DNA from 3 places in the Embleya sp. NPDC059237 genome. Region 3 is predicted to be linked to each of the others. Evidence: riboswitches for the same ligand, from Rfam matches in the RefSeq annotation. Region 3 holds a riboswitch; each other region holds the start of a gene.
What was found. A riboswitch is a leader RNA that binds a small molecule or an ion and turns the genes downstream of it on or off. The one in region 3 is predicted to bind cyclic di-AMP.

Region 1 (10,155 bases), on a different contig from region 3:
CCGCGCCGTCGCGGGCCAGCGCCAATGCCGACGCGCGCCCGATGCCCGCTCCGGCTCCCGCGACGATTGCGACCCGTGCGTCCGGTTCCTCCGCCATCGACACCCCTTTCACGTGCGCGAAATCCGCGACTCGCCACCCGTCCTATCGCACGGTGCTTTGCATTGCCATGATCATCCGGTTGGGTTACTGTGCGCGGCCGTTCGCCGCCGAAGCGTCAACCCGGCAAGCCGTACCGACACCACCGGAGGCACCGATGCCCACCGTCGTACTGATCGGAACGCTGGACACCAAGGGGTCCGAATACGCGTGGCTGGCCTACCGGCTGCGGGCCAGAGGAGCCGAGGTCCTGCTGATGAACGTCGGCGTCCTGGGCGACTCGCTGGCCCAGGCCGATGTACAGGCGGGCGAGGTCGCCGCCGCGGCGGGCACCGATCTGGAGGACCTGCGCACCCGCGCCGACCGGGGCGCGGCGACCACCGCGATGGCCGAGGGCGCGGCCTCGATTCTGCGCGAACTCTTCGAGCAGGGACGGGTGGACGGGGTGCTCGCGATGGGCGGCTCGGGCGGCTCGGCGATCGCGTCCCACGCGATGCGCGCGCTGCCGGTGGGCGTGCCCAAGCTGCTGGTGTCCACGATGGCGGCGGGCGACGTGTCGCCGTACGTCGGCGCGGTGGACGTGACGATGATGTACAGCGTCGTGGACATCGCCGGGATCAACCGGCTCTCCGAACGCATCCTGGGCAACGCGGCGGACGCGATCGCGGGCATGGCCGGCGGCTACGCCGAGGACCGCGCGGCGGTCGCCGGGGTGACCGGCGAGGGCCGACCGCTGGTGGCCGCGACCCAGTTCGGCGTGACCACCCCGGCGGTGGACGCGGCGCGCGAGCGGCTCAACGAACTGGGCTACGAGGTACTGGTGTTCCACGCCACCGGGGCCGGCGGCCGGTCGATGGAGAACCTGGCCGAGGGCGGCTTCCTGGCCGGGGTCCTCGATCTGACCACCACCGAGCTGGCCGACGACCTGGTCGGCGGGGTGCTCAGCGCGGGCCCGCAGCGGCTGACCGCGGCCGGGCGGATGGGATTGCCGCAGGTGGTCAGCGTGGGCGCGCTGGACATGGTCAACTTCGGCCCCCGCGACACCGTTCCGCCGCGTTTCGAGGACCGGCTGTTGTACGTGCACAACCCGACCGTGACACTGATGCGCACCACACCGGCCGAAAACGCCGAACTGGGACGGCGGATCGCGGCCAAACTGATCGACGCGACCGGGCCCACCGCGCTGTACCTGCCGCTGCGCGGAGTCTCCGCGATCGACGTCGAGGGCGGACCCTTCTACGATTCCGACGCCGATACGGCGTTGTTCGACGCGCTGCGCGCCGGCCTCGACGGGACCGCCGTCGAGGTGCGCGAGGTCGCGACGGACATCAACGATCCGGCGTTCGCCAAGGCGGCGGCGGATCGATTGCACGAATTGATCACGAAGGGACACGTGGACTGAGATGAACGGACGCGAGGCGCGGGGCCGACTGCGCACGACGGTCGAGCAGGGCGGCGTCGTGATCGGCGCAGGCGCGGGCACCGGATTGTCCGCCAAGTGCGCCGAGGCCGGGGGTGTGGACCTGATCATCATCTACAACTCGGGCCGCTATCGCATGGCCGGCCGGGGTTCGTTGGCGGGACTGCTGCCGTACGGCGACGCCAACGCGATCGTGGTGGAGATGGCGGGCGAGGTGCTGCCGGTGGTGCGCAGTACCCCGGTCCTCGCGGGGGTGTGCGGCACCGATCCGTTCCGGATCATGCCGCACTTCCTGGACCGACTCGCGGCCATGGGCTTCGCGGGAGTGCAGAACTTCCCGACGGTCGGCCTGTTCGACGGTGTCTTCCGGCAGAACCTGGAGGAGACCGGGATGGGCTACGACCTGGAGGTGGAGATGATCCGGCTGGCGGCGGAGCGCGGCCTGCTCACGGCGCCGTACGTCTTCGATCCCGAGCAGGCCCGCGCGATGGCGGCGGCCGGCGCCGACGTGCTGGTCCCGCACCTGGGGCTGACCACCAAGGGCAGCATCGGCGCGACCACCGCGGTCACCCTCGACCAGGCGGTGGAGCGGGTGCAGGAGATGCGCGACGCGGCGGCGGAGGTCAACCCCGACGTGCTGGTGCTGTGCCACGGCGGGCCGATCGCCGAACCCGAGGACGCGGCGTACGTCTTGGCCCACACCACCGGCGTGGTCGGCTTCTTCGGCGCCTCCAGCATGGAGCGCCTGCCGACCGAGGTGGCCATCACCGAGCAGGCGCGGGCGTTCAAGAGCATCACCCCGAGTGGGGGCACCGCCACGGCGGGCGACACTCCGGCACATCCGTAACCAACGCGCCCGGCAGCAGATGCGTGGCGCACGCGCACGTCCGTCCGTCCGACAACCACGAGCGTGAGGACCCGGCATGTACAAGTTGACCGTGCTCTACGGCCACCCTGAAGACCCGGCGGCGTTCGACTCCTATTACTGGGACAAGCACGTCCCGCTGGCCCGCACCATGCCGGGACTGACCGGCTGGACCATCGGCAAGTGCGAACCGGATCCGTCCGGTGCGAAGCCGCCCTATTACCTGGTGGTCGCGCTGTACGCGCCCTCGCGCGCGGAACTCGAGGCGGTGCTGGATTCGCCCGAGGGGCGGGCCACGGTGGCCGATGTGCCCAATTTCGCGACCGGCGGCGCGACGTTCCTCTGGGACGAGGAGCGGGTAGTGGTTCCGGTAGAGCTGCCCGCGACGGAATAGCCCGTCGCTGAAGCACGCGTGACCACGCGGCCGCGCACCGTGTACGCCGGAGCCGTGACCTGCAAAGACGGCGACAAATCGGGCAAATAGGTGTTATTCCTCCCTATGGGGGACGTCACAAACCATCCGAAATGTTTGCCAACCCGGCGAACCGGTGCGTAGCTTCGTGGTTGTTCGCACAAGCGGACTCCCCGGGCGGTACGCCGAATCCTGCCGCCGTCCGAGGGAAGCAGTCGATATCGACTGGCGGCAGGAGCGGGGGAACCAAGTGAGCCGACATCGGCACTGCCGATGCCTGGGGTGAAGCCATGCCTGTGACAGGCGAGGCCGGGCCAATCGTCCGAACCCGACAGCTAACTTCGTAGGCGCCCGACGAGGTAATCAATGACCTTCCGTGCCATCACCGCTCCGGTTCGTTCGCTCTCTCGTGGCCGTCGCGCCGGCATCGCCGTCGCCGCCGGTGCGGGTCTCGTCCTTCCCCTCGTGGGCATGGCGGGCAGCGCGAACGCCGCGACTTCGTCCACCTGGGACGCGGTCGCCCAGTGCGAGAGCACCGGAAACTGGAGCATCAACACGGGCAACGGCTTCTCCGGCGGTCTGCAGTTCACCCCGAGCACCTGGAACGCGTTCGGCGGCAGCCAGTACGCGGCCAGCGCGGCGCAGGCCTCCAAGGCGCAGCAGATCGCCGTCGCCGAGCGGGTCCTGGCGAGCCAGGGCCCCGGCGCCTGGCCGGTCTGCTCCGTGAAGGCCGGTCTGGGCAAGGGCGGCGACGCCAACGCCACGGCCGAGTCCTCGACCACCGGCAAGACCAAGTCCGCGGTCGAGCCGAAGGCCGCGCCGACGTCCGAGGCCAAGCCCGCGACCGGCAATGCGCCGAAGCTCAACGTGCAGCCCAAGCAGGATGTTGCCAAGCAGGACGCGCCGAAGTCGGCCGCGACCGAGCGGGCGTCGGGCTCCGGCACCTACACCGTCAAGTCCGGTGACACGCTGTCCGCGATCGCGGCCAAGTTCGGTGTCAAGGGCGGCTACAAGGCCCTGCACACGGCCAACGCCGGCGTCCTCGGCGACAACCCGAACGTGATCGCCGTGGGCACCAAGCTCGCCGTCTGATCCATACCCTCACCACGTGGGCCCCGCCGAGACATTCGGCGGGGCCCACGCGCGTTCGACCAGGCCCGGCCGGGCCGTTGCACGCGCCCATCCCGATCCGGACATGCGCGAGATGGCGTTGGCGGTGAGCACCGGACGCGAGTAGGCCGAACGGCCCGGTCAGCTCTGCTCGGTGCGCAAAAGCCGCAGGAACGCCTTGATGCCGGAGATGACTTCCTGGTTGTCCGTCAACTGGCTGATGGTGTCCTCGAAGCGGCGGCCGAGGGCGTCCACCTTGCGGTCCGCCTCCTGGAAGCGCTTGGTGGTGTCGGCCGCCCCGAAGACCGTCGTCTCCTTGAGCTGCTCGATGCTCTCCAGCAACTCCTTGGTGCGGGTCTCCAGGGCCTCGACCTTGGCCTTGAGCGCCGTGACGTCCTGGCTGACCGCGAGCACGTCGTCGCGGGGGTGGGTCACCTCGCGCAGCATGGTGCGCAGCCGCTGGGACAGGTGCTCCGCATACGCCTGACCGGGTCGAAACAGGGTGCTGAGCAGGTAGAACCCGGCGAACCAGTAGCCCACCACGCCACCGGAGATCCAGGTGATCAGCGCGATCACGGCGGCGGAGAGCACGTGTGCGCCGATCGCGCCGTAGAGCAGTCGGCGGGCGATCCGCCGGGCCTCGACGTCACGCCCCTCCGGTACGGCCAGGCCCCGCTCCCGGCTGATCGCGATCTCCGTGATCACCCGCTGGGCCCGGAAGTACAGGTTCCACGGCGCGGTGAGCACCAGGATCAGCCAGAACAGACACACCGCCCCCGCCCCGAGCGAGAGCAGATCCGCCAGTGACGTGTCCTCGACGAAGTACAGCACGATGCCCAACGCCGTCGTGCCGACGAACAGCAGAACCGCAAGCAGCCTGGTCGCACCCACCCGAATCGCACTCCCACCCCACCCGGTGCCCGGCCCACCCGAGCACGCTGCTCGGACTGTAGAGCACGGAGATCACCGTGATCGGGTTCAGCCGTCGGCAACCGATCCGTCGGGGTCGGGGATCCACGAACCGTGGATCCCGGCCGGCACCCGGCGCGGCAATTCGACGGCCGCGATCGGCTGCGCGGTGATCCTGCGCGCGTCCAGTACCAGCAACTCCGAGGCATTCCGGGCCAGATCACTGATCACGGTGAGCAGGTAGCCGTCGTCCTCGGCGGTGCCGCCCTCGGCCGGCACGAACACCGCCTCGCCGGGCATACGGTCGCGCCCCTGCCCGGCGATCCACCGCTCCCCGCTCACCCGGTCGTACTTGACGATCGCGTACTCGCGCAGCCCCGCCCCGGGAAAGGCCGACGCGTAGCCGAATCGGTGCGGCCGGCCCACCGCGCGGGCGTCGATCGTGGGGAACTCGACGACCAGCGAGTCCAGTGCCTGCTCGCCCGCGACGCCCGAGGCCGGGTCCAGGATCCATCGGTGCGAGATCGCGCCGACCACGGGTGATTCGGGGTAGCCGGGCGCACCCACCCACCACCGCCAACTCGTCTCCCACGCGGCCCGATCGAACCTCGGTGCCTCCAGCACGATCCGACCGCGCGCGTCCTCGTACGCGTTGGCCACATGCAGCACCATCCCCGGAGACACCTCGAACCAGGTCGGCACGGCCGGGCCGGTGCGCGGCATCACGCCGATCCGGGGCGCGTAGGACTCGCTCCAGCGGTAGGGCACACCGGAGGACTCGGCCGGGTTGAACACCACCGGCAGGTCGAGCCAGACCACATGGCGTCGCGTCAGCCCGAAGTCGTGCATCAGCGAGGGTCCCGCGCCGCAGATCACCTCGCTGCGGATGATCCGCCCTCGGGGCGACGCGACGTGGTACGTCAGATACGGCGGGGTCGGCGAGTAGCCGAAGAAGTGCAGTTCGCCGGTGCCCGGATCGGTTTTGGGATGCGCGGTCATCGCGGTGGTCAGCCCGCCGGCGAAGTCGTACGGGCCGACCGTGTCCAACTCGCGGGTCACCTCGAACGGGAGGTTGGCCTCCTGGAGCGCGAGCAGCCGACCGGCGTGTTCGACGATGTGCGTGCCGGCGATGCTCGCGGTCAGGTCGACGCTGCCGTCCGCGCGCACATACGGCGCGCCGTTCCACGCGGGGGTGCGCACCCACCGGTTGCGGTACCACTCGGCCCGGCCGGCCCGCAGCCGGATGCCGTGCAGCATGCCGCTGCCCCGGAACCAGTGCGACGGCACGTCACCGGGTCGCGGGTTGTGCCCGTTGCGGATGTAGCGACCGTTCAGCTCCGGCGGAAGCATGCCCCGAACCTTCAGGTCGCGCCGGTCGATCTCGTCGGCGACAGGCGCGAAGTGCTCGGCGAGATAGGGCTTTCGCAGGTCCACGACGGCGCGCTCCGATCACCTGGGTCGGTGACTGTAGCACCTGCCGCCGCCGATTCGGCACCCGATGTGAACGAGCCCTCGCCGACCCGTGCGCCCCGAAAGAAGTCCGCAACCGGCCGGAAACCGGCACCACTTCGAGGTCGATGCGACAAAGCCCCGGCACTACGCGAAGGCGGGCCGGGGTACCCGCCCCGACCCGCCCACCGCCGTGCGCCCGTTCGGCTAGCGCGCGCCCAACTCCTCGGCGAGCGCGGTCGCGAAGGCCTCGATGTCCGCCTCGGTGGTATCGAACGCCGTCATCCAGCGCACCTCGCCGATCGACTCGTCCCAGGTGTAGAAACGGAACCGCTTCTGCATCCGCTCGGTGACATCCGCCGGCAGCACCGCGAACACCGCGTTGGCCTGCGGCATCCGAGACAGCGTCACCCCGTCCAGGTCGGCGACCTTCTCGGCGAGCAGCGCCGCCATCGCGTTCGCGTGCCGCGCGTTGCGCAGCCACAGATCGCCGGACAGCAGCGCCTCGAACTGCACCGACACGAACCGCATCTTGGACGCGAGTTGCATCGCCGCCTTGCGCAGATACTTGATGCCGCGCGCCGCGTCCGGGTTGAGCACGACCACGGCCTCGCCGAACATCAGGCCGCTTTTGGTGCCGCCGAAGGACAACACGTCCACGCCCACGTCCGTGCTCAGCGCGCGCAGCGGCACGTCCAGCGCGGCGGCGGCGTTGGCCAGGCGCGAGCCGTCCAGGTGGGCGAGCATGCCGTGGTCGTGCGCGTGCGCGACCAACGCGGCGATCTCGTCCACCGTGTAGACCGTGCCCAGTTCGGTGCTCTCGGCGAATGAGACCACCCGCGGCTGGGCCCGGTGTTCGTCGCCCCAACCCCACGCATGCGTATCCACGAGTTCGGGGGTGAGCTTGCCGTCGGGGGTGGCCACGGAGAGCAGCTTCAGGCCCGCCACCTTCTCCGGCGCGCCGCACTCGTCCACGTTGATGTGCGCGGTGGCCGCGCAGATCACCGAGTCCCAGCGGTCGGTCATCGACTGCAGGCCGACCACGTTGGCCCCGGTGCCGTTGAACACCGGGAACACCTCCGCGCGTTCGCCGAAGTGGGCGCGGAAGACCTCGGTCAGGTGCTCGGTGTAGACGTCCTCGCCGTAGGAGATCTGGTGTCCACCGTTGGCCGTGCCGATCGCGGCCAACACCTCGGGATGTATGCCCGCGTAGTTGTCGCTGGCGAAACCGCGCGCGTCGGGGTCGTGACGCGGGGTCAGGGGACGTTCAGGCACAGTCGTTTCCCGTTCAGGTCGATGGCCGGGGTGTTCCACAGACCCGCGATCTCGGCGGCGAGATCGGCGACGTCGGTGAATCCGGCGAACTTTGCGTTGGGTCGGGCCTCGCGCATCTCGTCGTTGACGAGCGCCTTGACCACCAGGATCGTGGCCGCCGCCTCGGTGTCGGTGAACGCGTCGGCGAGCGCGAGGGTCCAGGTCTCCGCCGCGGCCTTGGCGGCGGCGTAACCCGCGTTGCCCTGGGTCGGCTGTCCGGCCGCGGCGGCGGAGATCAGTACGAACCGACCGCGCGGGCTGCGCGCGAGCGCTTCGTGGAAGGCCAGCGTGGTGTGCTGGAGGGTACGTACGAGCAGGTTGTGCAGCAGGGCCCAGTCGTCGAGCGAGTTGTCGCCGAACTTCTTGCCGCCGCGCCAGCCGCCGACCAGGTGCACCAGCCCGTCCACCCGGCCGTGCTCGCGCTCGACCTCCTCCGCCCAGCGGCGGGTGGCGTCCGGGTCGAGCAGGTCCACCACCGCGCCGTGCGCTCCGGGCGCGGCGTCCACGCTCGCCCGCAATCGTTCGGCGTTCGCGTCCGCGCCGTACACCCGGGCGCCGGCGCCGACCAGCCGTTCGAGCACCGCCCGCCCGGTGGGTCCACCCGCGCCCGCGACCGCGATCACCGCGCCTTCGAGACCGTTCATCACTGCGACTCCTCGTTCACGTGCCGTTCGTCCTGCCCCGTACCCCGGTGGGCGCACGTCGCACCCATCACGTCGGTCGCATCCGTCGCATCCGCACGGTCACGACACCGCGGCCTCCCGCTCGCGCGCCTCGACCGGGCCCGTCGGCGGGGCGTCGGCGGTGATCCCGCGCGTGGACGCGATCACGTCGCGCAGCCGCCGGTTCAGCGCCTCGTAGAACATGCTCAGCGGGAACTCGTCGGGCAGCACCGCGTCCACGAGCGCCTTCGGCGGGCCGTCCATCGGCAGCGCGGCGGTCCCCTTGGCCCACACCGACCCCGGGTGCGACGGCACATACTTGGCGACCAACTGGTAGCCGGCCAGCCAGTGGCCGACCTTCGGCCGGTCGACACCCTCGCGGTAGAGCCGGTCCACCTCGTCGAACAGGCCGAGCACCGCGTCGGTGATCCGGTCCCAGTCGATGGTGAGCCGGTTGTCCGACCAGTCGAGCACACCCGCGCGGTGCAGGTAGGCGAACAACAGCTGCCCGCCGAGCCCGTCGTAGTTGCGCACCCGCCCACCGGTGACCGGGAAGCGGAACAGCCGGTCGAAGATCACCGCGTAGCGCACCAGCGGCGCGGTCGGCTCGCCCTCCGCGGACAGCGCGACCGCCTCGCGGAACGCGGTCAGGTCGCAGCGCAGCTCCTCCAGGGCGTACATCCAGAACGGCATGCGCTGCTTGATCATGAACGGGTCGAACGGCATGTGCCCGCGCATGTGGCTGCGGTCGTGGATCAGGTCCCACAACACGAACGCGTTCTGGGCGAGCTGCTGGCTCTCGACCAACGCCTGTGCCTCCGGCGGCAGTTCCAGGCCGAGGGTGTCCGCCGCGGCGGTCCCGACCCGGCGGAAGCGAGCCGCCTCGCGGTCGCAGAAGATGCCGCCCCAGGTGAACCTGGGTACTTCGCGGACGGCGACGGTCTCGGGGAAGAGCACCGCCGAGTCGGTGTCGTATCCGTCGGTGAAGTCGACGAACGCGAGCGGCACGAACATCGCGTTGTCGTAGCGCGTCGCTTCCAGGTCGGCCAGCCACTGCGGCCACACCACGCGCAGCAGGACCGCCTCGACGTTGCGGTTCGGATTGCCGTTCTGGGTGGTCATCGGGAAGACCACCAGGTGCTCCAGACCGTCCCGCCGGTTCTGCTCGGGGCGGAAGGCGACCAGCGAGTCCAGGAAGTCCGGGCGCGCGAAGTCGGCCTCGGCCCAGCGGTGGAAATCGGCCACGACGGCGTCGAGGTAGGCCTCGTCGTGCGGGAACAGCGGGGCGAGCGCCGCGATGGCGGCGGTGATGTCGGCGACCAGGAGGCGGGCGGCAGCATGCCCGGACGGCTCGATCGAGCCGTCCTTGGCCTGAAGCGGACGCAGGTCGGCAACGGCTTCCTTGAGCACCGGCCACTGCGGGTGGTCGACGGCGGTACGGACGGCTACGCGGGTCATGTCGGACATGAAACCCCCTCAGGGAAACGCAGGAACCACGGTCAGGCGAACCTATGTCAAAAGAATTTCACGTGGCAAGGCCGATTCAAACGCAATCTTATCGTCTCCAGTGCGTTTTGCCCGAATAAGTTGAGAATGCGATCATCTTGCTCGCGGCAAGTCCACGGCCGGCCCGATGCCGACCGAAGCGCGGCCCGACCCTGATCGCCCGGGGAGAAGCCAGAAGATTTCGCCGACCCGGCCGCCGAAGGCTGTCGCCATGGACCGTCGATCCGCTCTTCGGAATACTGATTCCGGATCACGAAACCAGTCGACCATGGGAACGCTCCCGGATCCGCATCCACTCTCACTGCCCGAACCTGCGATCCCGTACGCCGATGGCCCGGAGCACGAGCGTCACGGGCGGCAGGGGGTCACGCTCGGGCAGGAAGTGCGGTCAGCCCCGACCCGTATTGCTTC
Region 2 (10,155 bases), on a different contig from region 3:
CGAACGCGGTCGGCGTCCAGCCCCGCCCCGGCGAATGTGGCCCGCGCGAGGTCGTACCAGGTCGCCTGCCCCGAAGCCGTGCCGTGATAGATCCCCGCCGGCGCGCGGCCGGACAGCGCGGCCTCGCCGAGACGGACCACCCGCTCCGCCAGCGCGGCCGACCAGGTCGGCTGACCGAGTTGATCGTCGACGACGTCCAGGGTGTCGCGGTCGGCCGCCAGTGTCAGCATGGTGGAGACGAAATTCCGCCCGTGTTCGCCGTACAGCCACGCGGTGCGGACGATGTAGCCGTCGGTGGGCAGCACGTCGGCGACGAGTCGCTCGCCGACCAGCTTGCCCCGTCCGTACGCGTTCAGCGGTGCGGTGGGCGCGTCCTCGGGATACGGCGCGGTGCCGTCGCCGCCGAAGACGTAGTCGGTGGAGATCTGGATCAGCCGTGCGCCGTGTACGGCGCAGGCCCGGGCCAGGTGACCCACCGCGGTGCCGTTGACCTCGGTCGCGGCCGGCTCGGCCGTCTCCGCGCCGTCCACATCGGTCCACGCCGCGGCGTTGACGACGATGTCGTGTCCGGCCGTCGCGGCCAGGACCGCGGCGGCGTCGGTGATGTCGAGGTCCTTGCGGGCGACGGCGGTGACCACCGCGCCGGGGACCTCGTCCAGGACGGCGAGCAGATCGCGTCCGAGCATTCCGTGTGCTCCGGTGACGAGCCAGCGCCGGCCGTCCACCGAGGTGGTCAAAGCGCCGCCTTGAGCTGCAGTGGCTCCCACCACGCACGGTTGTCGCGGTACCACGCGACGGTCGATTCGAGACCTTCTTCAAAGGACACGCGTGGAGTGTAGCCAAGCTCGTCGCGCAGCTTGTCGATGCTCAGCGAGTAGCGCCGATCGTGGCCCTTGCGGTCCTCGACGTGGTCGACGCTGTCCCAGTCCGCGCCGCACGCGGCGAGCAGACGGCCCGTCAGTTCCTTGTTGGTGACCTCGGTGCCACCACCGATGTGGTAGACCTCGCCGGCGCGCCCGGAGCGCATCACCAGGTCGATGCCCCGGCAGTGGTCCGAGACGTGCAGCCAGTCCCGGATGTTGCCGCCGTCGCCGTACAGCGGCACCCGCTTGCCGTCGAGCAGGTTCGTCACGAACAGCGGGATCATCTTCTCCGGGAACTGGAAGTGACCGTAGTTGTTCGAGCAGCGCGTCACCACGACGTCCATGCCGTGGGTGCGGTGGTACGCCAGCGCCAGCAGGTCGGACGCGGCCTTGCTGGCCGAGTACGGGGAGTTGGGCGCCAGCGGCCAGTCCTCGGTCCACGAGCCGACCTCGATCGAGCCGTAGACCTCGTCGGTCGAGACGTGCACGAAGCGGCCGACGCCGTGCTTGCGGGCAGCGTCCAGCAACACCTGGGTGCCCAGCACGTTGGTGACGACGAACGGTCCCGAGCCCGCGATCGAGCGGTCGACGTGCGACTCGGCGGCGAAGTGCACCACGACGTCGTGTCCGGGCATCAGCTGGTCCACCAGGTCGGCGTCGCAGATGTCGCCCTCGACGAACGTGTAGAGCGGGTCGGCGGCCACGGACGCCAGATTTGCCACGTTGCCCGAGTAGGTGAGCTTGTCCAGGATGGTCACCCGGGGTTTGTCCTGCGAGGTTGCGTCACCGGACAACAGATTTCGAACGAACTCGGAGCCGATGAATCCGGCTCCACCGGTGATCAGGATCCTCATGGACACGGGAGTCTACCGATCCCCGAACGCGCAGAGCCTATGGTGTTCGCATGCGCGGCATCCTTCTCGCGGGCGGCACCGGCTCCCGACTCTGGCCCATCACCCAAGCGGTATCGAAGCAACTGATGCCGGTCTTCGACAAGCCGATGATCTACTATCCGCTGTCGACGTTGATCATGGCCGGCATCCGTGAGGTGCTGGTCATCACGACCCCCGAGGACCAACCCCAGTTCCGTCGCCTGCTCGGTGACGGCTCGCGAATCGGCATGCGGCTCGAATACGTCGAGCAGGCCAGCCCCGACGGCATCGCCCAGGCGTTCCTGCTGGGCGAGGAGTTCATCGGCGGCGAGCCGGTGGCGCTGATCCTGGGCGACAACATTTTCCACGGCGTGGGCCTGGGCCGGCAGCTGCGCCAGGGGGTGGACCCGGTCGGCGGTCGGGTCTTCGCCTACCCGGTCGCCGACCCCAAGGCGTACGGCGTGGTCGAGTTCGACGCCGAGGGTGTGGTCCGCTCGATCGAGGAGAAGCCCACCCAGCCGAAGTCGCGCTACGCGGTGCCCGGGTTGTACTTCTACGACGCGCGGGTGGTCGAGATCGCCAAGACGCTCAAGCCGAGCGATCGCGGCGAGCTGGAGATCACCGGCGTCAACGCGGCCTACCTGGAGCGCGGCGAGCTGATGGTGAGCGTGCTGGACCGGGGCACCGCGTGGCTGGACACCGGCACCTTCTCCTCGCTGGTGCACGCGGCGGAGTTCGTCCGGGTCATCGAGGAGCGGCAGGGGCTCAAGATCGGCTGCATCGAGGAGGCGGCCTGGCGGGCCGGCTTCATCGACGACGCGCAGTTGGCCGCGCTCGCGCAACCGCTGCTCAAGAGCGGCTACGGCAAGTATCTGATCGACCTGCTCGCCTACGGCGGCGGCATCGCGCCGCTGCCGGACCCCGCCTGAGGCACCGGCGCTCGGCTCGGTTCGACGCGGGTCGCCGACGACCACGGCATTGCCTTCATGCTCCACCCATGTCAACCCATCCGGACCCGGCCGCCCGGGTCCGCCGGACAAGGACACGACAGATGAAGTTCCGCCCCCTCTCGATCGAGGGCGCCTGGGAGATCAACTTCCGGCAACACGGGGACGCTCGCGGCATGTTCATGGAGTGGTACCGCTTCGATCTGCTGTCCGAGGAGGTGGGACACCCCCTCCGGCTCGCGCAGGCCAACATGTCGGTGTCGGCGCGCGACGTGGTGCGCGGGATCCACTTCGCGGACGTGCCCCCGGGGCAGGCGAAGTACGTGACCTGCGTGCGCGGCGCGGTCCTGGACGTGGTGGTCGACCTGCGCGTGGGCTCGCCGACGTTCGGCACCTGGGAGGGCGTCCGGCTGGACGACACCGAGCGGCAGGCGGTGTACATCTCCGAGGGCCTGGGACACGGCTTCTGCGCGTTGACCGACGACGCGACGCTCAGCTACCTGTGCTCGGAGACCTACGCGCCCACGCGTGAGCACGCCGTGCACCCGCTCGACCCGGACCTGGCCATCGCCTGGCCGACGGTGGGCGCCGCGCAATTGTCCGAGCGGGATCTGGCCGCGCCCACGCTGGCCGAGGCCCTGCGCGACGGGTTGCTGCCCGACTACGAGCAATGCCGCCGATTCACCGAGTCGTTGGGCGAGGTTTCCCCGTAGTCGCCCTCCCGGTGGGAGCGCGCAGAGGTGGGCGTCGGGGCCCCGTCTAAACGTCTGGTGGGTGTCGTCGCGCGGCGATAGTGTCTGCGCGACGACGACCCGATGCCGCGGGGGGGGTACCCGGCCCGGATTCGTCGTTCCATCGTTGGTGATCCGACTCGACCACACCACGCGCGGAACTCGTGTCCCCGCCGGAAGTACCCGCGTGGAGATGTCGGATCACCCTCCTCGGGAGGACCTTTTTTGAAGATCCGCACGCTCCGCGGTTCCATGGCACTGCTGTCGGCGAGCGCGCTCGCCGGCGGCATGCTGGTGGCGCTGGTACCGACGTCCGCCCAGGCCGCGCTCAGCGGTGGGGACGGCGTCATCGCCGGCACCACGACATCCACGAATCACCTCGAGGCCCGTCGGGTCGACGGCACCTCGGTCGATCTCGGGCTCGGTGACGGCCTGTTCCCGTCGTACTCGCCCGACGGCAGTCACGTGACGTTCGTCCGAGGCGACCGGCTCCAGGTCGCCCGGGTCGGTGGGGCCCACCCGATCGAACTCACCGGGGCCTCCGTCCAGCAGGTCGTGATGCCTCGGTTCTCGCCCGACGGGCGCTACATCCACTTCACCGCGTCCCTCAACGGCTCCGCGCCCAAGGCGTATCGGGTGCTCTCGGACGGCAACGGCACCCCGGTGCCGGCGTTCGAGGGGCAAGCCTCCTGCGACCGCTACGTGTCGGCGAACTCGCAGTGGATGTACGTCTTCCAGCGCGGGTGCGGCACGGACACCTCGGTCTGGTCGTACAACGCGACGAACGGCGCGACCGCCAAGATCGCCGACGACGCGGGCGCTCCCGACATCTCACCCGACGGCAAGACGGTCGTCTTCGTCCGCGTCGTGGCCAACACGGGCCGGTTGTACAGCGTCGACACGACCGGTGGTCAGCCCAAGCAGCTCAGCGCCGACACCGACGCCTCCGTCTCGCTGCCCAGCTTCTCCCCGTCGGGTACCAGGATCGCCTACGGCAAGGGCAGCGACACCTGGGTGATGGACAAGAACGGCGACAACGCGAAGCGGGTCGCCGCGAACTTCTGGCAGGCCTCGTGGCAGCCCCTGCGCAAGGAGGGCGTCTATCGGGTCTGGGGCGACACCGCCCACGACACCGCGATCGCCAACTCGAAGTTCAAGTGGGCCTCGGTCGGCGACACCTCCTCGGGGCTGCGGCAGGCCGACTCGGCGGTCATCAGCCGGACGGACTACTTCTACGACGGCCTGTCCGGCGCTGCCCTCGCGGGCGCCAAGAACGGTCCGCTGCTGCTCGGCAGTTGGGGCGGACCGGGCAGTCTGTACGAGGAGCTGACGCGCACCCTGCGTCCCGGCTCCAACGTCTACATCCTCGGCGGGATCAACGCGCTGAGCACCAACTACGAGGACGATCTGCGGCAGTGGGGCTTCACGCCCAAGCGGCTTGCCGGTGCCACCATGTACGACACCGGGATCGCGATCGCCCGCGAGACCAACCCGGCCCCGAAGAACGTGTTCGTGGTCACCGGTGAGGACTACTACGACGGCCTCTCGGCGGGTGCCGCGGCCGGCGGCACCAAGGACAGCGTGGTCGTCTACAGCGCGGGCGACAACATGCCCGCCGTGACCGAGTCCTACCTGAACGCGATCAACCCCGCCACCACGAACGTGATCACCGTCGGCGGGCCGGCCGACCGCGCGCTGCTGTCGGCGAACCTGCCGTCCTGGCCGGACGGCGCGGAGTACTACGCGGTCGCCGGGAACACCGCGGCCGACACCGCGGCCAAGCTCGGCCGGTTCTGGTTCGCCGCCCCGCGCACCGTGGGTCTGGCCACCACCATGACCTGGCAGGACGCCCTCACCGGCGGCGCGATGATGGCCGGGCTCGGCCCCATCCTGCTCACCGACGAGGACAGCCTGGCTCCGGCCAGCTCCTGGTACCTCTACGACAACGGCGCCTCGCTCTCCTCCGTGGTCCTGGTCGGCGGCGAGTCGGCGCTCAACGCGCCGATCGTGGACCAGGCCGGCAACCAGATCGGGCTCCCCGGTCAGTACACCTACGTACCGATGTACAACGGCGTCGAGCCGCCCGCGGGCAAGGCGCTGCGCGCCGCGCCGGCGGACAAGCCCGGCAGCCCGGCCGTGAACGGCCCGGCGAGCGGCACCGGTCCGCAGGCCGGTTCGGACGTCGAGCGGCACACCAAGCGCTGACCGCACGACACCACGGCAACACCGCGACACACCGAGGGCCCTCGGCGGGACACGACATGTCCCGTCGGGGGCCCTCGGCCCGTCCCGGCGGCGGTGAGGCACGGGCGAAACGCCCCCGAAGCGGTCCATCCGGTTAGGGTCTCGACATGAAGTGGCTTGTCACCGGCGGTGCCGGATACATCGGAACGCATGTCGTACGCGGGCTCGTCGCGGCCGGGGACGAGGTCGTCGTGGTCGACGACCTCTCCTCCGGGGTCCGCGAGCTGGTGCCGGACACGATCCCGGTGGTGATCGGCTCCGTGCTGGACCGGGCGCTGCTCGACGAGCTGTTCGGCGCGCACATCTTCGACGGCGTGGTGCACATCGCGGGCAAGAAGCGGGTGCCCGAGTCGGTCGCGCGTCCCCTCTACTACTACGAGGAGAACGTGGAGGGTCTGCGCACGCTGCTCGCGGCGATGGTCGCGGCCGAGGTGCCCCGGATCGTGTTCTCCTCCAGCGCCGCCGTGTACGGCATGCCCGACGTGGACCTGGTCGACGAGGACACCCCGTGTCTGCCGATCAACCCGTACGGCGAGAGCAAGCTGGTCGGCGAGTGGCTGATCGCGGCCACCGCGCGGGCGCACGGGATCTCCTACGCCTGCCTGCGCTACTTCAACGTCGCGGGCGCCGGCGCGCCGGAGCTCGCGGACGCGGGTGTGTCCAACCTCGTGCCGATGGTGCTGGAGAAGTTGACGGCCGGCCGCGCACCGGTGATCTACGGGGACGACTACGACACCCCCGACGGCACCTGTGTGCGCGACTTCATCCACGTGGTGGACCTGGCCGAGGCGCACGTGGCCGCCGCCCGCCGGCTCGCCGCCGACCCGGACACCCGCCTGGTGCTCAACGTCGGCCGCGGTCGGGGCACCTCGGTCCGCGAGATGGTCGAACTCATCCGCGAGGTCACCGGTTTGCGCGAGTTCGCGCCCCAGACGCTGCCCCGGCGCGCCGGCGACCCGGCCCGGGTGGTCGCGAGCGCCGAGCGGATCGCGGCCGAACTGGGCTGGAAGGCTCGCCTGGACGTCTCCGACATGGTGGAGAGCGCGTGGACCGGGTGGCGGGCGCGGCGCGGGTGACGGGCGCGGGACGCGCCACGTGGTGAACGCCGGGCCGGCCGAACGTGTGCCGCGCGTCCTGTGCTCCCGAATCACCCCGAGTGCTTTCGTGTGCTCCGAACGCCTCGATGCGACGCCGGCCGGCGAGTCGGCGTCGCGGGGAGTGCGTGGGGTGAAGTGCGCCGGGATGAATCGGACTTGGGGCTTTTGTCCTGTGGGCCGAATCACTCCGGCTCCGAGTGCAGACGGGTGCGCCGATGGGTAATGGCGCGATTCCGGGCCCGAGACGCGCGATGCGCCTGTGACGAACGGGACTTCGGTGATCATTTTCGGGTGATCCATATGAGGCTCGATCAAGGTTCTCTGTCACCCGATCCGGCCGAATCCACCACGGAACGCCAACTACGGTCCTTTCCGTAAGGGATCATCTACATTGCGCTCAACCGCAAAACGGATAATCGGCTTCTATCCGACACAGACTTGTGATCTTCGGCGGGGCCTGCTTAGCGTTCGATCCGTCCGTATCCCACACGGACCCCGATCGCCGGTACGCCGAATCCTGTCGCCGGCCGTTCGGGAGGCTGACGAGCACCACACGACAGGAGCGGGGGAACCACAGGTGAACCGCCGCACACGGCACCGATCGAGACGGTCGGCGGCCGTGAACGGCTTGGGGTGAAGCCACGTTCTTCGGGACGTGGCCGGGCTATCGATCTCCGGCCCGAATCCGACAGCTCACCTCGTAGGCGTGGGAGAGGATCCAGCCATGCTGTCCGGAACCGGGCGTCATCGCCGTCGCAGCACCAGCAGGACCACGCGTCTGATCGCCGCGGCCGGCGTCGCCGGTGTCGGCGTCGCCATGCCGATCATCGGGGCGGGCACGGCTCAGGCCGCGTCCGTGAGCACCTGGGACAAGGTCGCCCAGTGCGAGAGCACGGGCAACTGGAAGATCAACACCGGTAATGGCTTCTACGGCGGCCTCCAGTTCACCCAGAGCACCTGGAACGAGTTCGGCGGCTCGCAGTACGCCGCCCGCGCCGACCAGGCGACCAAGAGCCAGCAGATCGCGATCGCCGAGAAGGTGCTCAAGAGCCAGGGCCCCGGCGCCTGGCCGGTCTGCTCCGTCAAGGCGGGCCTGACCCGCGGCGGTGCCGCTCCGGACCTCGACACGGGCTCGGCGGGTGGCAAGACCGCGCCGAAGACGGCCCCGAAGACGGAGAGCGCCAAGCCGGCGCCGAAGACCGAGACTGCCAAGCCGAAGATCGAGGTCAAGAGCGAGGCGCCGAAGACCGAGGCGCCCAAGGACGAGACTCCCAAGACCGAGGCGCCCAAGGCCGAGACGACCGCCAAGACGGACGCGGCCGGCGACTCCTACGTCGTGGTCGCCGGCGACACGCTGTCGCAGATCGCGAACGCCCGGAACGTGCCCGGCGGTTGGCCGAAGCTGTACGAGGCCAACAAGAGCGTGGTCGGCGAGAACCCGGACCTGATCTTCCCGGGCCAGCAGCTGAAGGTCGACGGCAAGGCCGCGCCGGCCGCCGAGACCAAGACCGAAACCAAGGACGAGCCCAAGGCCGAGGCGCCGAAGGCGGAGACGCCCAAGGCCGAGGCCAAGACCGAGGTCAAGCCGGCCGCCGCGCCGAAGACCACGGTCAAGACCGAGAGCACCAAGGCCGACTCCCCGGCCAAGGGCTCCGAGCAGGCCTCCGGTTCGTATGTCGCCCCGGTCTCCGGCGCCACCTTGACCGCGAGCTTCGGCTCGGGCGGGTCGCGCTGGTCCAGCGGCCACCACACCGGCCAGGACTTCGCCGTCTCGACCGGCACCACGGTGCGCGCGGTCACCTCCGGCACGGTCGTCTCGGCCGGCTGGGGCGGCGCGTACGGCAACGAGGTCGTGATCCGCCACGCGGACGGCAAGTACACCCAGTACGCGCACCTGTCCTCGATCTCGGTCAAGGCCGGGATGAAGGTGCAGACCGGCCAGAAGATCGCGCTCTCCGGCGCGACCGGCAACGTCACCGGCCCGCACCTGCACTTCGAGGTCCGCACCACGCCGAACTACGGCTCCGCGGTCAACCCGATGACGTGGCTGCGCAGCCACGGCGTGAACGTCTGATCCACCGCACTCCCGCGCCGAACGGCGGGCGTCCCCTTCGGGGGGCGCCCGCCGTTCGCGTGTGCGGGCCGCGCGGGCGCGGGGCGGGCGGCGGCGGGGGCAGGGGGACGCGCGGGGCGGGTGGATGGCAGTCCCGGGGCGTAGGACGACTCCGGCGCCGAGGTTCGGGTGCCGGGGGTTCAGGCGCGGGGGTTCGAGTGCCGGAGGTTCAGGCGCCGAGGTTCGGGTGCCGGGGGTTGGGGTGCCGGGGGTTGGGGTGCCGGGGGTTGGGGTGCCGGGGGTTCAGGGCAGGCGGGCCGTGTGAAGGGTGGCGGTCGGGTCGAGCCACAGGGCGAGCGGTCGGCCCGCGCCGTCGAGGGTGGTGGTCGGGCCGTTCGGGGTCGGGCGGTCGTCGAGCACGAGCGGCGTGGGGGTCGCGCCGAGCACCACCGGGCGGCCCTCGGCGTCCCGGGTCGAGGTGAGCAGCGTGCCGTCGGGGCGGGGCAGTTGCCACAGCGGCTCGTAGCCGGCCCCGGCCGTGCGCGTGGCCGTGGGCACCCACGTGTCGGGACCGGCCTCGGTCGTGCCCGCGATCTCCGCCGTCCCGGCCCGCCGGTAGCCGACCGTGACCCGGCCGTCGGCGCCCACCGACGCGGCGGGCGGCCCGACCGGGTGATCCGCCGCGATCGTGCGCGGCGAGCCGGGCCGGTCGCCGACCACGTCCCAGGCGCGGATGCCCTCGCGGGCCGTGCCGAACACGGTGACCCGGCCGTCGGGGCGGGTGACCGCGGTCGGGCCCTCGACGATCTCGGCGCCGCCGAGGTCGCGCCACGGCGACCACACCGTGCTCCCGGCGGGCAGGTACCGCGTGCCGATGCCCTTGGCCCGATCGCGCGCGAACAGGTGCAGCCCGCCCGCGCCGTCGGCTTGCACCACCGGTGGGCCCAGGCCCGTCGCGCCGCCGTCCGGGCCACCCAGGTCCTGCCAAGGGCCCAGGTCGCCGCCGGGCGCCGACTCGATCGCGGTGACGATCGCGAGCCGGTCCCGATCGGCCCGGTCCGCGCCGCCGATCCGCAGCGCGAACACCCGGATCCGCCCGTCCGCCGTGCGCACCACCGCCGGGGCCGGGGCGAGTTCGCCGTCGCCGGGGGCGCCGAGGTCGCGCGCGGCGGACCAGACGCCCGTGCCGTCCTCGGCCCAGCGGGTGATCCGGCCGCCGAGCACCGACCAGGCGCTCGATCGGCCGTCCGCGCCGAGCACGGGTCTGGGGCCCGGGTCGGGGAAGCGGTAGGTGGTGCTCTGCGGCCAGTTGCTGCGGGACGCGGTGTCGCGCACCTTGAGGTCGCCG
Region 3 (10,155 bases):
GGCAGCCGTCCGTGGTCGTCGTACAGCAGTTCCACCTGGCCCACGCCGACCTTCAGGTCCAGCGTGATCGTGCCGCGCTCCGGCTGGGAGATCGGCTCCAGCGTCTCGCTCCGGTCCGGCCGCCAGCCGTCGTCGCGACCGCTCATCGTGCGCACGTCGCCGACGTCGGAGCGGCCCTTGAACACCACCCTGACGTCCTTGGGCACCCACACCTGGATCTGCCCGGCGCCCACCGTGGCCTTGACCGTCGCCGCGCGGGCCGGCCCCAGGTCCAGGGTGCGCAGGTCCAGGTCCATGTCGCCGCCGCCGAGGTGGTACGACGCGGGCAGCGCCGCGACCGAGGTCGGGGTGTACGTGCGCTCCCCCCACGGCCCGGTCAGCGGCACGGTGATCGCGGTCAGCCCGGCAAGCAGCGCGGTGAGCGCGAGGGCGGGCAGGATCAGCAGCCGCGCCCGGCCGAACCAGGTACCCGCGAGCAGACCCAGACCGACGACGCCGAGCACGATGGCCACCGCGACGGTGAACGTCACGTCGACCGCGTCGGTGCGGTTGAGCACCCACAGCAGGCCGCCGACCATCGTGGCCACGGACAGCGTGGCCAGCGCCACGTACGAGCGCGGACGCTTCGCGGGCCTGCCCGGCTCGGCCGCGACCGGCTTCGCGGGCGGCCGCCCACCCTCCGGCGCCGAGCCGCCACCGGGCACCTGCCACCACATCGGCGGTCCCGGCGCGGTGTCGCCGGCGGGGGCGGTGTCGACCGGCGCGGGAGCGCTCGCCATCGCCGCGACCCCCGCCGTCCGCGCGGCGGCCTCGGACCTGCGTTTCGTGTCGGTCCAGACCATGAACAGGACCACGGCGGTGATCATCATCAGCGGGACCGACGGGCCGAAGCCCGAGTCCAGGTACGTGAAGAACAAGGCGACCCCCATCACGGCGACCACGGTGGCGGCCGTCGCCCCGCGGTCGAACTTCCCGGAGAGCACCCGGCGCAGCACCGGCTGCTCCTCTCCACGGGCCGGGATCAACAGCCAGCCCAGGCTGTACACCAGTACGCCCACCCCGCCGAAGAGCGACAGCACCGCGAAGACGATGCGGAAGATCACCGGATCGAGGCCGAAATGCTCGCCGAGCCCGCCGCACACGCCGGAGACCATGCGGTCGTCGACGCTGCGCAGGAGCTGGGGTCGAGTGGTCGTCGTCGTGGGCGCCGCGGACGACCCCGGAGGGCCGCCCGGGACGTCGCCGGCCCGGTCGCCGGCCGAGACACCGGGTTTCATGTCGTCGTTCATGGGTCCATCGTGGCGTGCACGCGGCCCCGTTCCCATCGGGCTCCGCCCTGGTCGACCCCTGGTCCGACCCTGAGGGGGAATCAGGGTCGGGCCCTGATGCGCCCGGACTTGCCGGCGTGTGACGATCGGTCGTGTGACCGCCGTATATCCGCCCCCCGCCGCGCCGAACCGGCCCGCGTACCCGACGCCGAAGCTCCGCCGCGCCGCGTCCCACCGGTTCGCCGGCGGCGTCGCGCGCGGCCTGGCCGAGCACCTCGGCGTCGAGGTGGTGGTGCTGCGCGTCGCCTTCGTCGCGCTCGCGTTCTTCGCGGGCCTGGGCGTGGTCCTGTACGCGGCCTTTTGGATCTTCGTACCGCAGAGCGTGACCGACGCCGCCCCGCCGAGCCGCGAGCGCGGCCGGGAGCGGCATCAAGCGCTCGCGCTGATCATCGTGCTGATCGCGGCGACCATGCTCACCGGGCTCGGGACCGACACCGACACCGGTTCCGGCGACTGGTTGTGGCCGCTGCTCGTGGCCGGGCCCGGGGTGATCCTGCTGTGGCGTCAGGCCGACGAGTCGCAGCGGCAGCGCTGGTTCTCGCTGGACGGGCGCAGCCGGGTGGGGGGTTGGCTGCGCGCCCTGATCGGCGCCACGCTGGTGGTCGCGGGCCTGATCTTCTTCTCGCTCGGCCGCGGCGGTATCGGCGACGCGCTGGCCGCGATGCGCGGGGCGGGCCTGCTCCTGGTCGGCCTACTGGTCATCTTCGGCCCGTATCTGCTGCGGCAGACCCGCGAGCTGGGCGCCGAGCGCCGGGCCCGCATCCGGGCCCAGGAGCGGGCGGAGGTGGCCGCGCACGTGCACGACTCGGTGCTGCACACGCTGACCCTGATCCAGCGCCAGGTGGAGGACCCGCGCGAGGTGGCCCGGCTGGCCCGGGCGCAGGAGCGCGAGTTGCGGGCCTGGTTGTACCGCCCCGACGGCGAGGAGCCGGACCGCACCTTCGCCGCCGCACTGCGCGGGGTCGCCGCCGAGGTGGAGGACGCGCACGGGGTGTCGATCGAGATCGTGTGCGTGGGCGACTGCCCGGTCGACGACCGGCTCTCCGCACTGATCGCCGCCGCGCGCGAGGCGATGGTGAACGCGGCGAAGTACGCGGGCGGCGCGGCGATCTCGGTGTTCGGCGAGGCCGACGAGGACACGGTCACGGTGTTCGTCCGCGACCGCGGACCCGGTTTCGACCCCGACTCCGTACCCGCCGACCGGCTGGGTGTGCGAGAGTCCGTGCTCGGGCGCATGCGCCGCAACGGGGGCGCCGCGAACATCCGCAGCGAACCCGGCGAGGGCACCGAGGTCGAGCTGGAGATGCGCCGCGCCGACGCCGGCCGGTCCGCTGTGGGAAGGACGAACACGTGAACACCACCGAGACGAGTAGCGCACCCGTCGAGGGCACGCCCCGCACCCGGGTGGTCCTCGTCGACGACCACCGGATGTTCCGCACCGGCGTGCGTGCCGAGATCGGCGAGGCGGTCGAGGTGGTCGGCGAGGCCGACGACGTGGCGAGCGCGGTGGCCGTGGTCACCGAGACCCGCCCCGAGGTGGTCCTGCTCGACGTGCACCTGCCCGGCGGCGGCGGGGTCGAGGTGTTGCGCCGGTGCGCGTCGCTGATCCCGGCGGTGCGCTTCCTGGCGCTGTCCGTGTCCGACGCCGCGGAGGACGTGATCGGGGTGATCCGGGGCGGCGCCCGGGGCTATGTGACCAAGTCGATCACCGGCGACGAACTGATCCGCGCGATCGGCCGGGTCGGCGAGGGCGACGCGGTGTTCTCGCCGCGCCTGGCGGGCTTCGTACTGGACGCGTTCGCGGCCACCGACGTGCCGCCGATCGACGAGGACCTGGACCGGCTCACCCAGCGCGAGCGCGAGGTGCTGCGGCTGATCGCGCGCGGCTACGCCTACAAGGAGATCGCCCGCCGACTGGTCATCTCGGTCAAGACGGTGGAGACCCATGTCTCCGCCGTGCTGCGCAAGTTGCAGTTGTCCAACCGGCACGAGCTGACCCGCTGGGCGACGGACCGGCGACTGGTCTGAGCCGGGCGACCGGCGACACGCGCGAAGGCGCCCTCCCGCGACGGGAGGGCGCCTTCGTACGTGTGACGGGGTCCGCCGGGCCTAGCCGGGTCGGATGGCCGCGTAGAACGGCATCGAGTCGACCGGCGCCTCGGTCACGGTCTTGCCGGGACGCGGGGCGTGGATGATCTTGCCGTTGCCGATGTACAGGCCCACGTGCCGGTTGTCCGAGTAGAAGAACACCAGGTCGCCCGGCTGGAGCGAGCCCTTGGCGACGCGCGGACCGTCGTTGACCTGGGTCCAGGTCGTCCGGGTCAGGCGCACGCCCGCGGCCTTCCAGGACGCCTGGGTCAGGCCCGAGCAGTCGTAGGAGCCGGGGCCCTCGGCGCCGGAGACGTACGGCTTGCCGATCTGGGACCGCGCGAACGCGATCGCCGCCGCGGCCCGGCCGGAGGCCGGCACGTTGGTCGTCGGCGTGGTGTCCTGCTTGTCCCGCGAACTGCGGTCGTTGGCACGCGTGTCGTTCGCGTGCTCGTCCGAGTCGAGGACTTCCTTCTGCTGCTGCGCGGTGAGCGTGTTCAGCAGGCGCTGTGCCTCGGTGAGCTTGGCCTGGATGTCGGTCTTGTTCTTGTTCAGGTCGGTGCGCAGCTTCTCCAGTTCCGCGAGCTGCGAGGAGGCCTCGGTGCGGTCCTGCTGGAGAACTCGGGCCTGCGCCGCGATCTGCTTCAGCTTGGCGGCCTGCTGGCCGTCGAGCTGGGACATCATCTGCGACTTCTGCAGGTATCCCTCGGGGTCGCCGCTGAGCGCGAGCGAGAGGGACGGCGGGAGGCCGCCGCTGCGGTACTGGTTGGCCGCCAAGACGCCGATCTGGTCGCGCAGGGCGTTCAGCGCGGCCTGTTCCTCGGTGATCCGGGCCTGGGTCTGGTTCGCGGTGCCCTGCTGCTTCTCGATCTGCTCCTCGACGCCGTTGGCGGCGTCGGTGGCCTTGATCACGTCACTGTGCAGCTGGTTGACGCGGTCCTTGGTCTGCTGGAACGACTGCGCGGGGTCCGCGCTCGCGGTGCCGGCGAAGGTCATCACACCGGTCATCGTCGCGGCGGCCGTGACCACGGTCGCGGCGGTACGCACGGCGGTACGCGGCTTGGGCTTGCGGTGTTGCCCGGGTCGACGTTGGGACGCCACTGGTGGCGGGTCTCCTTCCTCGGCCGCCTACCGGGTTAGCTGACGGGTTCGGGCGGAAGAAGGCGCCCTACGGTGCCGGAGCACCGATTCACCCCAAGGGACTGCGAGGGTCCCCGGTTCCGGCTTCGCGTCGCGACGACCGTGGTTGCCCACCGTCACCGAAACCCGTCACCGAATTCGGCGGAGGCGATCGTGTCGACCGGGTGGCCGACCTCGAGCCGATCGCCTGCCGCAGAACACTAGTCACACGCGTGTCAGGACCATCACCATCGGCCTTCACATTGCCAAAACTTTACCAATGTCACCGTTTCCATCTCCGCGTATCACGGGAAAAGCGCCCGAATTCCCTAAAGTCGATCTTGATCCCTTTTGGCGATCTTTAATGGCATTCGACCGATGGAGAGGCGTGGATCGCCGCCGGCTAGGCTGCCGGACGGCGGCGGGACTCCGGCATGGGCGCCGAGAACGCCGGCCGGATGCCCGCCGGGGCGATGATCGACGAGGGGTTGTACGACGTGGACGTTCTGCGGCAGATCCTGCTGGTGCTGCACATCGTGGGCATCGCGGCCCTGCTCGGCGGCTTCCTCACCCAGATGTCCGCGCTGCGTACCGGCGACGTACGGATCGTGCCGGCGATGACGCACGGCGCGCTGACCATGCTCGTCACCGGCCTGGCCCTGGTGGGCGTGGTGCAGTCCGGCCTGGACCGCGACGTGGACACCGCCAAGATCGGCACCAAGCTCGGGATCCTGCTGGTCATCCTGTTGCTGGTGTGGGGCAACCGCGCCGCGGACCGGGTGTCCGCACGCGTCCTCGGCGCGATCGGCCTGCTGACCGTGGCGAACATCGCCATCGCCGTGATGTGGACCTGAGCCGCCGGTCCCGCCGCTAGCGGGTGTCCACCACCCGGAACACCTCGGCCATACGCCCGGCGCCCAGTTCGAACCGCGCCGCGTTGCCCTCCAGCATCGACACCACGTGCTCGCGCAGCTCCGGCAGATGGCCCGTCTGGCTCTCGTGCGACAGCAGCGCCGCGATCTTGCGCTCGAACACCTCCGTCACGTCCACCGCGTGGTTCGGCGCCGCGGTCGGCGACAGCCAGGTCTCCGGCACCGTCCACTCCTTCAGCCCCTCCGCCTCCAGCAGCTCGGGGTGGGCGAACGGGTTGCGCGCGTCCGGATAGATCGCCCGCATCGCCGCCTCGCCGGCCTCCAGGTGATCGGGGTGGCTGGGCGCCAGCCGGGCCCAGTCCCGCTCCGGACTCGGGATCACCATGCGCTGCGGGCGCACCTGTCGGATCACCCGGCTGATGTCGCGCCGCAGTTCCATGGAGGCCGCCACGCGCCCGTCCGGATACCCCAGCCAGTACAGCTGCCGCACCCCCACATGCGCCGCCGCCGCGCTCTGCTCGGCCCGCCGGATCCCGCCGATCTCCGACCGGGGCACCGCCGGATCGAACCCGCCCGCGTCCCCGTCGGTGACCAGGCAGTAGCTCACCTCGATGCCCGCCTCGGTCCACGTGGCGACCGTCCCCGCCGCCCCGAAGTCGATGTCGTCCGGGTGCGCGGCCAGCACCAGGATCCGCTCCACGTCGCGATCGTCCAGCACGATGTACTCCCTTGACGGTCGACCCGATGTCCGACGGGGCGAAGATGGTTGTCGGCGCAATGATCCCTGCCCGCGACAACGGCCCGGGCACGACCCGCCCGACACCCACCTAGACTCGGGGAACGATGAGCAGCCTCTTCGACGACATCCCCCTGCCCGGTTTCGACACCGCGGCCAAGAAGTCCCCCGCCGGCTCCGCGGACGAGATCCCGCTGCCGCCCGAGCCGGACGAGAACCACGTGTACGGCCTGCCGGAGGACTATCCGGACGACCTGTACGAGGGGCAGTACGCACCGCCGCCCGAGCCACGCGACGCCTACTACCGCAACGGCGCCCCGCGCCCCGTGGTGGACCCGGCCCGGCTGCTCGACGGGATGAACCCGCAACAGCGCGCCGCGGTCGTGCACGAGGGGTCCCCGCTGCTCATCGTGGCGGGCGCGGGCTCCGGCAAGACCCGCGTGCTGACCCACCGCATCGCCCACCTGCTCGCCTCCCGCCACGTACACCCCGGCGAGATCCTGGCGATCACCTTCACCAACAAGGCCGCCGCCGAGATGCGCGAGCGGGTCGAGGCGCTGGTCGGGCCGCGCACCAAGGCGATGTGGGTATCCACCTTCCACTCGGCCTGCGTACGCATCCTGCGGCAGCAGTACAAGAAGCTCGGCATGAGCTCCTCGTTCTCCATCTACGACTCGGCCGACCAGCAGCGGCTGATGGCAATGGTCTGCCGCGACCTGGATCTGGACCCGAAGAAGTTCCCGCCGCGCAAGTTCAACGCGCAGGTGTCCAACCTCAAGAACGAACTGATCGACCACGAGGACTTCGCGGCCAAGGCGATCAACGAGTCCGAGCGCATACTGGCGCAGGCCTACACGATGTACCAGGAGCGGCTGCGCCAGGCCAACGCGCTCGACTTCGACGACCTGATCATGACCACGGTGCACCTGCTCCAGGCGTTCCCGGACGTCGCGGAGCACTACCGGCGACGCTTCCGGCACGTGCTGGTGGACGAGTACCAGGACACCAACCACGCGCAGTACACGCTGGTGCGCGAACTGGTCGGCGGCGCGGCCGGCAGCGGCCCGCGCCTGACGGTGGACGGCGAGTTGGTCAACCCCGCCGAGGCCGGGCTCGTCGGGCTCGAACCGGCCGAGTTGTGTGTGGTCGGCGACGCGGACCAGTCGATCTACGCGTTCCGCGGCGCGACCATCCGCAACATCCTCGACTTCGAGGCCGACTACCCGAACGCCACCACGATCCTGCTGGAGCAGAACTACCGCTCCACGCAGACCATCCTGAGCGCGGCCAACGCGGTGATCGAGCGCAACAGCAACCGACGCGCGAAGAACCTGTGGACCGACGCCGGCGCCGGCACTCCCATCGTCGGCTACGTCGCGGACGACGAGCACGACGAGGCGCAGTTCGTCGCCGACGAGGTGGACCGCCTCACCGACGCGGGCCACACCAAGCCGGGACAGGTCGCGGTGTTCTACCGGACCAACGCCCAGTCCCGCGTCTTCGAGGAAGTCTTCATCCGGGTCGGCCTGCCGTACAAGGTCGTCGGCGGCGTGCGCTTCTACGAGCGCCGCGAGGTCCGCGACGTGCTCGCCTACCTGCGCCTGCTGGCCAACCCCGACGACACCGTCTCGCTGCGTCGGATCCTGAACGTGCCCAAGCGCGGCATCGGCGACCGGGCCGAAGCGTGCCTGGACGTGCTCGCGACCCGCGACCGCATCCCGTTCGCCCAGGCGCTGCGCCGCGCCGACGACGCGCCGGGCCTGGCCAAGCGCTCGGCCAACGCGGTCAAGGGATTCGTCCGGCTCCTGGACGACCTCACCGCGGTGGTGGACGGCGGCGCGGGTCCCGCGACCGTCCTGGAGGCGATCCTGGAACAAAGCGGCTACCTCGCCGAGTTGCAGGCGTCCAGCGACCCGCAGGACGAGACCCGGATCGAGAACCTTCAGGAACTCGCGGCGGTGGCACTGGAGTTCGAGCAGGCCCAGGCGCAGGAGGGCGGCTCGGGCACGCTCGCCGACTTCCTGGAGCGGGTCTCGCTCGTGGCCGACTCCGACCAGATCCCCACCGACGCCGAGGACGGCGGCGTGGTCACCCTGATGACCCTGCACACCGCCAAGGGCCTGGAGTTCCCCACGGTGTTCCTCACCGGCCTGGAGGACGGCGTCTTCCCGCACATGCGCTCGCTCGGCGACGCAAAGGAGCTGGAGGAGGAGCGCCGGCTGGCCTACGTGGGCATCACCCGCGCCCGCGAGCGGCTCTACGTCACGCTGGCGAAGATGCGCAGCGCGTGGGGCGCGCCGTCGTACAACCCGCCGTCGCGCTTCCTGACCGAACTGCCGGAGAAGCTGGTCGACTGGCGCGGCACCTCGCCGTCGGCGGCCAAGGCGATGTCGGCGACGAAGTCGACGGTCGGCTCGCGCGGCGGCTTCGGCAAGGGCGCGCAGATCAAGGAACGCCCGGCCATCGCGCTGTCCCCGGGCGATCGGGTCACCCACGACAAGTTCGGCCTGGGCACGGTGGTGTCCACCGCCGAGAGCGGTGACAAGGCGAAGGCCACCATCGATTTCGGCGCCGGCGGCGAGAAGACCCTGCTGCTGCGCTACGCGCCGGTGCAGAAGTTGTAGCGCCGCTCGCGTCCGGACGAGAGCGGGCCGGGTCGATTCCCTCGACCCGGCCCGCTTGCGTGTTCCGCTCCGCTCAGCCCGCGATCTGGATCTCGTACGGTGCCGACTCCACGCCGGAGGCGGACACCACGCACAACTCCACCCGGCCCGGCTCCACGTCGACCGGGACCGGGACGACCACGCACGCGTCGGAGGGGTTGGCGAAGCCGGTCTCGGCCGGGATCAGCGGGGCGTGCACGTGGACCGCGCCGAACTTGACCACCACGCGCGCCAGCAGGTCCGCCTCGTGCGAGCCGCCCGCCGCCAGGTTGATCCCGCGCACCTCGATGTCGTCGCCCTGGCGGACCGCGGAGTCCAGGTCGCCGCGTGTGCGCACGCGCACCACGGACAGGATCACCGGGCGGTCGTTCTCCGCCAGCTTGCCGGCGAGGTAGGTGACCACCGAGACCACCGCGAGCGCGACCAGCGTGGCCGGGATGTCCGGGAGCCGATCGGGGTCGCGGGCCAGACCGACCACGACGAAGCCGACCGCGACCAGGTTGACCAGGACGTACTGGGCGTCCACGAACGAGGCTCGGCCCGCGTCGTCGGTGACCAGGTCGCGCAGCGCCGCCTGGTCCGCGCGGAGCTTTTGCAGCACCCGACGGCCGACCTTGTCGCCGACGATCCGGCGTACCGCCACCGCGGCGAGCAGCGGCGCGGCCACCAGCGTGATCTGGTCGAGCGCGACGTCACCCAGCCGATCGAGCAGCCGGTCCCGCTGTCCGTCCCCGGAAGCCGCGGCGAGCCGCATGCCCAGGAAGGCGAAGCAGTACATCAGCGCCACCATCCACAACGCGGCGACCGCCTTGGAGGTGGACAGGCGCCCGTCCAGGCCCCGTACGGGCGCGAACACGCCGCCCTGCGCCCGGGCGGCCCAGCCGACCACGCTGAGCGCTCCGGCGACCACCACGGCCGCCACGATCCCGGCGGTGCGCGAGCCGGTCCAGCCCGCGCCGATCGCGGTCAGCGCCTGCACCAGGACGAGCACGGCGACCAGCAACCACAGCACGATCAGCGCACGACCGCCGAGCACCTGCAGCCAGGCCCGCCCCTGGGCCCGCCGTATGTTGGCCAAGTCCTGGGCCTTGCCCCGCAGTTCGTCGGAGATCCACTGGCGCGCGCCGCCGTCGGAGTGGGCGACCGCCGAGGGCACGCCCTCCTTGCGGGCGAGCGCCCGCCGCAGCGTCTCGAAATCGGCGACGGTCCTGCGGTATTCCTCCCGGACCACGCAATGACAGTCCGGTCCGTGCACACCGACACCGTGCGCCACTTCGCCACGCCCTCCCCACCACCACATACGAACGTGCTCGTTCAGCGGCACATTGTGCCGCATCCGAGAGGGCCGT

Region 1: it holds a riboswitch for cyclic di-AMP, as region 3 does, so the genes downstream of both, ACFXKZ_RS09730 (transglycosylase family protein) here and ACFXKZ_RS32905 (NlpC/P60 family protein) in region 3, are expected to answer to the same signal.
Region 2: it holds a riboswitch for cyclic di-AMP, as region 3 does, so the genes downstream of both, ACFXKZ_RS39855 (transglycosylase family protein) here and ACFXKZ_RS32905 (NlpC/P60 family protein) in region 3, are expected to answer to the same signal.

The regions. Positions count from the first base shown of each region.
Region 1 covers NZ_JBHZAE010000002.1:668,960-679,114, reverse strand. The annotation lists gene ACFXKZ_RS09750 (SDR family NAD(P)-dependent oxidoreductase) at 1-97, opposite strand, end outside; gene ACFXKZ_RS09745 (Tm-1-like ATP-binding domain-containing protein) at 255-1,499, shown strand; gene ACFXKZ_RS09740 (phosphoenolpyruvate hydrolase family protein) at 1,501-2,364, shown strand; gene ACFXKZ_RS09735 (EthD family reductase) at 2,441-2,776, shown strand; cyclic di-AMP (ydaO/yuaA leader) riboswitch at 2,973-3,160, shown strand; gene ACFXKZ_RS09730 (transglycosylase family protein) at 3,161-3,886, shown strand; gene ACFXKZ_RS09725 (hypothetical protein) at 4,046-4,795, opposite strand; gene ACFXKZ_RS09720 (carotenoid oxygenase family protein) at 4,883-6,247, opposite strand; gene ACFXKZ_RS09715 (threonine aldolase family protein) at 6,470-7,537, opposite strand; gene ACFXKZ_RS09710 (SDR family NAD(P)-dependent oxidoreductase) at 7,519-8,220, opposite strand; gene ACFXKZ_RS09705 (DUF6421 family protein) at 8,320-9,705, opposite strand.
Region 2 covers NZ_JBHZAE010000018.1:30,653-40,807, reverse strand. The annotation lists gene rfbD (dTDP-4-dehydrorhamnose reductase) at 1-737, opposite strand, end outside; gene rfbB (dTDP-glucose 4,6-dehydratase) at 734-1,717, opposite strand; gene rfbA (glucose-1-phosphate thymidylyltransferase RfbA) at 1,768-2,664, shown strand; gene rfbC (dTDP-4-dehydrorhamnose 3,5-epimerase) at 2,787-3,395, shown strand; gene ACFXKZ_RS39865 (cell wall-binding repeat-containing protein) at 3,666-5,618, shown strand; gene galE (UDP-glucose 4-epimerase GalE) at 5,765-6,733, shown strand; cyclic di-AMP (ydaO/yuaA leader) riboswitch at 7,253-7,474, shown strand; gene ACFXKZ_RS39855 (transglycosylase family protein) at 7,479-8,828, shown strand; gene ACFXKZ_RS39850 (PIG-L family deacetylase) at 9,111-10,155, opposite strand, start outside.
Region 3 covers NZ_JBHZAE010000012.1:159,931-170,085, forward strand. The annotation lists gene ACFXKZ_RS32890 (PspC domain-containing protein) at 1-1,289, opposite strand, end outside; gene ACFXKZ_RS32895 (PspC domain-containing protein) at 1,423-2,682, shown strand; gene ACFXKZ_RS32900 (LuxR C-terminal-related transcriptional regulator) at 2,679-3,356, shown strand; gene ACFXKZ_RS32905 (NlpC/P60 family protein) at 3,438-4,517, opposite strand; cyclic di-AMP (ydaO/yuaA leader) riboswitch at 4,527-4,665, opposite strand; gene ACFXKZ_RS32910 (hypothetical protein) at 5,033-5,389, shown strand; gene ACFXKZ_RS32915 (PIG-L deacetylase family protein) at 5,406-6,125, opposite strand; gene pcrA (DNA helicase PcrA) at 6,251-8,767, shown strand; gene ACFXKZ_RS32925 (hypothetical protein) at 8,841-10,037, opposite strand.